Regions from separate parts of the Ochrobactrum sp. AP1BH01-1 genome, predicted to be linked through region 2. Evidence: riboswitches for the same ligand, from Rfam matches in the RefSeq annotation. Region 2 holds a riboswitch; the other holds the start of a gene.
The links. A riboswitch is a leader RNA that binds a small molecule or an ion and turns the genes downstream of it on or off. The one in region 2 is predicted to bind FMN.
Positions count from the first base shown of each region.

Region 1: another riboswitch for FMN. It lies ahead of J9800_RS19615 (DMT family transporter); the one in region 2 lies ahead of J9800_RS02835 (6,7-dimethyl-8-ribityllumazine synthase).

Region 1 covers NZ_JAGPOU010000005.1:372,277-375,685, reverse strand. The annotation lists gene J9800_RS19620 (acetoacetate--CoA ligase) at 1-1,657, opposite strand, end outside; FMN riboswitch at 1,921-2,073, shown strand; gene J9800_RS19615 (DMT family transporter) at 2,169-3,080, shown strand; gene J9800_RS19610 (acyltransferase family protein) at 3,102-3,409, opposite strand, start outside.
Region 2 covers NZ_JAGPOU010000001.1:625,082-628,490, forward strand. The annotation lists gene J9800_RS02830 (ABC transporter substrate-binding protein) at 1-743, opposite strand, end outside; FMN riboswitch at 1,331-1,492, shown strand; gene J9800_RS02835 (6,7-dimethyl-8-ribityllumazine synthase) at 1,570-2,046, shown strand; gene fdhD (formate dehydrogenase accessory sulfurtransferase FdhD) at 2,064-2,888, opposite strand; gene J9800_RS02845 (protein tyrosine phosphatase family protein) at 3,008-3,352, shown strand.

The sequences.
Region 1 (3,409 bases), on a different contig from region 2:
GCTCGACCTGATTGTAGATCTCCGCCGTACCGATGCGCACGCCGCCGGGGTTCAGCGTTGCATCCGAACGGCCATGAATGACGATGCCGTCATGTTCGGTCCATTCGGCGAAATCGCCATGGCACCAGATATTGTCGAAACGCTCGAAATAGGCGGCCTGATATTTCGCATCGTCCGGGTCGTTCCAGAATTGCAGCGGCATGCACGGAAATGCCTTCGTGCAGACCAGTTCCCCCTTTTCGCCCCGTACCGGCCTGCCATCGTCGTTCCAGACATCGACGGCCATGCCAAGCCCCGCGCCCTGAATTTCGCCCTGCCATACCGGCTCGGTCGGCACGCCCAGCACGAAGCAGGAGACAATATCCGTACCGCCGGAAATGGAGGCCAAATGCACGTCCTGCTTGATTGCTTCATAGACGAAGGCAAAGCCTTCCGGCGATAGCGGCGATCCGGTCGAAGAAACGGTGCGCAGCGCCGACAGATCATGCGTCTCACCGGGTTTCAGCCCGGCCTTCAGCACGGCATCGATGAATTTTGCCGAGGTGCCGAAATAGGTCATGCCTTCGGCCTGCGCATAGTCGAACAGTACATTGCCATCGGGATAGAAGGGCGAACCGTCATAGAGCAGCAGCGTTGCACCCGATGCAATGCCCGACGCCAGCCAATTCCACATCATCCAGCCGCAGGTGGTGAAATAGAAGAAGCGGTCATCCTCGCGCAAATCCGCATGGAGGCGGTGTTCTTTCAGATGCTGCAACAGCACGCCGCCCGCCCGATGCACGATACATTTCGGGATGCCAGTCGTGCCGGAGGAAAACAGGATATAGAGCGGATGATCGAAGGGAAGCCGCGTAAACGCCACCGGCTTTGCAGCAAATGGAGCAAGCGCCGCATCGAGTGCAACACCCTTTTCAGCCTTGTTGGCGACCGCTTCCGCCTCGCCCAGATAGGTGACGATGACCGCGCGTTTCAGCCCCGGCAGTTTTGCGGTTACTTCGGCAACCTTGTCGGCCACGTCGATGCGCTTGCCGTTATACCAGTAGCCATCGCAGGCGAAGAACAGCTTCGGCTCGATCTGACCGAAGCGGTCGAGCACGCCCTGGACGCCGAAATCCGGCGAGCATGAGGACCAGACCGCGCCGATCGATGAAGCGGCCAGCATCAGCGCAACCGCTTCCGGCATATTGGGCATCATGCCCGCCACGCGGTCGCCGGGCTCCACGCCCTCCGCCAGCATGAATTGCTGCAGCTTCGACACCAGCGCATGAAGATCGTCCCATGTCAGACGGCGCTCGACCTTGTCTTCGCCGCGAAAGACGATTGCGTCCTCACGGCCTTTGCGCCGCAGCAGGTTTTCCGCGAAATTGAGCCTTGCTTCGGGGAAGAATTTTGCCGCACGCATGTGGCCTTGATCAACCAGTGCCTTGCCGCCGCGTTCGCCGATGACCTCGCAGAAATCCCAGATGAGCGTCCAGAACCCCGCACGATCCTCGACAGACCAGCGATGCAGCGCCACATAGTCCGGCAGGCTGAGGCCCGACCGCTGTTCGGCGCGAATGCGGAATTGCTCCAGATTGCTGCCGGCAATACGCCGGGCATCCGGCTGCCACAGCGGATGATCGTGCGAAAACTGCGTGGGGACTGCGTTGGTGCTCATCATTCCTCCCAGAACCATGCGGAGCCGGCCTCTTCGGGCAACCCCGTTACGGATTTCTAGAAGAGAGTTGCGGATACGTCCATGCTTTTCCATGGCATGGCGATCAGGCGAGCGTCAAACGCTCGCCGCCCGCACCCGACTGCGAATGCCGCATGGTATCGATTCAGCTTCCCCGGGCATATGCATCTTGCCTTGCGAAAAAACGCGGCCTATTTATCGCGAGCGCCGGACGCGACTTCATGCCATTCGGTGCAAAAGAAATATCCAGTTCTCAGGGCGGGGTGAAATTCCCCACCGGCGGTAACGGGTGAAACACCCGAAGCCCGCGAGCGCCTGACACGGCAGACGTGTCAGGGTCAGCAGATTCGGTGCAATTCCGAAGCCGACGGTCATAGTCCGGATGAGAGAGAACGAGGTTGGAATCATGCCCGGCTGGACGGCTTGCCGTCTTCGTCGTGCAGCTTTTCTTCCCGTACCCTGAGGTAACAGGCTTAAAAAAGGGAAGAAACCGTTGAGCCAACTTGCCTCTGCCCCAACTTTGAAACCGACCGTGCGCGGCGCAGCGCTGATGGTCGCGGCCTGTTCGGCCTATGCCGCAGTCAATGTCGCCACCCAATGGGCTGGAACGCGGACCGGCATTCCATCCGTCATCATCGCCTTCTGGCAATATGTGATCGCCCTGGTGCTGACATTGCCCCTGCTCATCCGCGATGGCGCGCGGGCCTTGCGCACCAGCCGCCTCGGCTTTCACGTCATGCGCGTCGCGCTGGCCGCTGCTGGCGTGCAGGTCTGGATTTACGCGCTCGCCCATGTGCCGATCTGGCAGGTGGTTGCCCTGTCCATGACATCGCCGTTCTTCGTCATTCTGTGCGCGCGGCTGTTTCTGCGGGAAAAGGTCACGCTGGCGCGTTTGGTCACTACATTCACCGGGTTTGTCGGAGCATTGATCATCATCGCGCCGTGGTCGGATTCCTATACGGTCTATTCACTGCTGCCGGTCCTCGCCGCAGCGCTCTGGGCAGGCTATTCGGTGATGACCAAATATCTGACCCGTTTTGAAAAGCCCGCCAGTATCTCGGCCTATATGCTGGTGCTGCTCACGCCCATCAATGCGGCGCTCTGGCTGGCGTCGGGCCTCAGCATGTCGACAATCACCGCACCGGGTATCGAAATCTGGTCGATATTGATCGTGATCGGCGCTTTCACCGCGCTGGCGCAATATTTCCAGATCGCAGCCTATTCGATCGCGGACGCTGTTTATCTGCAGCCCTTCGACGACCTGAGACTGCCGATCAATGTGATTTTCGGCTGGATCGTTTTTGCCGCCACGCCCGGCATCAACTTCTGGCCGGGAGCCGCCCTGATCGTCGGCGCATCGCTATACCTGATGCGGCAGGATAGCGGCACGACGCGCACCGCCTGACCAGGCGGGAGCGTTGCCTGCCTATCGGGAGACAGGCAGGCCGCCTTGTGTCGATTCAGCAGGCCCGCTCATGCCTTGCGACCTGCCAACCCAGCCATCTATCCTCTTCACCAGCCAGCGGTGCAGAGGATTCTCGAACAGGTGATAGGCGGCAGCTGCGGTCAGAACACTGGCAACAGCAGCGCCGCCGATGACCAGAACCGCGCCCGCAGTCGTCTCGCTCCATCGTTCCGGCACTATTCGGAAAAACAGCATCCCGACCAGCGGATGCAGAATGAAGATACCGAAGCTGTAACGGGAGAGCTTCGTCAGCACGCGCCATTGCAGCG
Region 2 (3,409 bases):
GAGAAGTTGTCGTCAACATAGGACCGCAGCTTCGTCATACGGTCGAACGCCTGCTTCATCGTATCGCTGCCGAGCGTTTCGGGATCAAGGTCGACGAAAGCCTTCTTGTAGAAATCCGTACCAAAGGAAAGCACGACAGCATCAAAAATAGTTGCGTCCTGCCAGGGCTGGCCACCGTGAGCGACCGGTGTGATCCCCTGTTCCTTGAACTTATCAAGCAGCGCGATCAGTTCGTCCCAGTTGGTAGGTTCCTTGCCGCCAGCCTTGTCGAGCGCGGCCTTGTTGATCCACATCCAGTTGGTGGAGTGGACGTTGACGGGAGCCGCAATCCAGTGGCCATCATACTTCGCAAATTCCTGCAAAGGAGCCGGGATAACCTTTTCCCATCCCTCCTTGTTGGCGATCTCATCAAGATTGCCAAGAGCACCCTGCTCCGCCCAGTCGCGAATATCGAATCCGAGCATCTGCACTGCCGTCGGCGCATTGCCTGCCGTGACGCGCGCGCGCAAGACCGTCATGGCTTCCGTACCACCACCACCGGCAACCGGCATGTCGGTCCAGCTGATGCCCTTCTTTTCAAGATCTTTCTTAAGAACGTCGAGCGCGGCTGCTTCACCGCCCGCAGTCCACCAATGCAGAACTTCCACGTTCTGCTTATCCTGCGCGTTGGCAAAAGGCGCCATTCCGGCGAGCAAAGCGCAGGCGGCCGTACCCATCGCAGCGAGCTTCAAAAATTTATGCATATCTACCTCCCGTAGAAACAATCGAAACAGACTATCGGATATCCGCCCAAGCTCTCGCTTCTGCGCGGCAATCCATCTCGTCATTCCATCCGCGCCTCCTCGGCACAGATTTGAAACCGGCTGCTTCGCACATCCGGCTCGTCCTATTCACTGCCGCAATACGCGTCGAAAGCTTTCGCTTTCACCTGCGCCCCAGCCGCCTCGCGACGTTTTAATTGAAATCCTCCATCCCACTCTTACGTCGCTTTATCCCAATTGACAACGTTGTCTTTTATGAATGAGAAATGATCCCAAGACAAGCTGTGAGGCACAGGATAGGCTCAAACCCTATCAGGCTGTCAATATCCTCCTAAAGATAAAAGGGAGGAATTCAATCGATTAAACCACAGGTAGAGGCCGCACCTTGAAAAATCCTTTATAAATCAATGTATTGCCAGATTTACCACGCCGTCGTATGCCACCGCTCGCAAATGCCATCATCTCCCCTGCTTCCGGTTGAAAATAACTCCAGCACAAATTTCTCCCGCCGGACTGGACAAGGCCGCAAGGAGCTCATAATTTCGTGCCGCTCGCACAATGGTGTGCGGGCTTGTTCTCGGGGCGGGGTGAAACTCCCCACCGGCGGTATGAAGCGACAGTTTCGAGCCCGCGAGCGCCTGAACACATGACTGCTCGGTTATTGTTCAGGGTCAGCAGATCCGGTGAGATGCCGGAGCCGACGGTTAAAGTCCGGATGGAAGAGAGCGATTGAGCGTCAGGATCGTGTCACTCAGGCACCGTCCATGCGTTCTTTTGTGCGCCCTGATTCTAGTTTCGTGAGGAACCTATGAACCAGAGCTATCCGAACAAGACTTCATTTAAAATTGCATTCATTCAAGCTCGTTGGCACGCTGATATTGTCGATGAGGCCCGCAAGAGCTTTATTGCAGAATTGTCTGCCAAAGCCGGAGCTAATGTGGAAGTCGAAATTTTCGACGTTCCTGGTGCTTACGAAATCCCCCTCCATGCCAAAACCTTGGCCAAGACCGGAAAGTACGCCGCTATCGTCGGCGCGGCTTTCGTGGTTGATGGTGGTATTTACCGGCACGATTTCGTGGCAACCGCCGTCATTAACGGCATGATGCAGGTTGGACTGGAGACAGAGGTTCCAGTGCTCAGCGTCGTCCTGACGCCTCATCATTTCCATGAAAGCAAGGAGCATCATGATTTCTTCCATGCTCACTTCAAGATCAAGGGCGTGGAAGCAGCCAATGCTGCTTTGCAGCTTGTGAGTGAGCGTAGCCGTATTGCCGCGCTTGCTTAACGAGTGCCGACCGGCCTTTAAGAAAAGGCCGGTCCTTCTCCGATGATGCGCTCGCAGTGCGCATAAACGTCGAAGTCATCACCGCGCACCAATGCAACGAGCGTAAGGTTCGCTTCATCTGCCGTTCGAATGGCCAAAGCCGTTGGCGCAGAGATGGCAGCCAACACCGGCGCGCCAAACATAACTGCTTTCTGTACCATCTCGACAGAAACGCGACTGGTAATCACAACGATACCGTCTTGCGGTGCACAACCGTTGAGTGAGACCGCGCCAACAAGTTTATCCAATGCATTGTGGCGCCCGACATCCTCACGAATCGCAATAAGCCCTTTGTCCGGAACATAGAAACCCGCTGCATGAACTGCATGGGTCTGAGAGTTCAACTGTTGCTCGTCCGTAAGAGAGGCGACAGCCATCGAAATATCGAAGGGAGAAAATTTTCGACCGCCTTGTTGCAATGCCTGAAGCGGTCGCAACGCATGATCAATTGAGTCTATCCCACACAGGCCGCACCCGACCGGGCCAGCCATGAATCTGCGTCGTGCGGCAAGCCTCTGCTCCGGGCGCTCCGATAGCCGGACCTGCACATCGATGCCATTCTCAAAGGCAACGACCTCAACCGCTTCTATCTCGGAAATATCATCCACAATATTTTCGGTGAGAGTGAAGCCTATCGCGAAGTCTTCAAGATTGTCAGGGGTAGCCATCATCACGGCCTGGGTCGAGCCGTTATAGCTCACCGCCACAGGAACCTCCTCAGGCACCGCGCGCGTACCCTCGTGGAATCCCGACACACGATGCGCGATCCGTGCAGTACTCCGGCTCGCTCTATGAATCGTCATCTGAACCGCTCTCCCAACATCGCATCCCAACTCCAGCAGTTTCATGTGGCATGAAAACAACTTTAATGTAAGTTGCCACCGAAAAAGCCGTCGCAAGTTGGGCGGCAAGCGAGGAAAACATGGATATTCGGCAGATAGACGACAATTATTCGGTTTCAGGGCAGATCGAACCTGACGATGTGCGCGACATTGCAGCAGAGGGATTTCGTACGATTATCTGCAACCGGCCAGATGGCGAGGGAGGCCCTGATCAGCCCGAATTCAGCGAAATCGCACGCGTCGCCCAGAAAGCCGGACTTGCTACCTACTATATTCCAGTCGTCGGCGGTCAGTTGACGCAGGAAGATGTGGATGCAATGGCAGCAGCACTGGATGAAGCCAAAGGTCCCGTGCTTGGCTACTGCCGATCCGGTGCGCGTTCTACGAATATCTACGGGATCGTACAGCAGCAAAAGCGCGGATAAAGAACGAGCGCAGGCTATGTGGGCGGTGAAGCCGCAAGGGCATTTCTACAGTCTTTG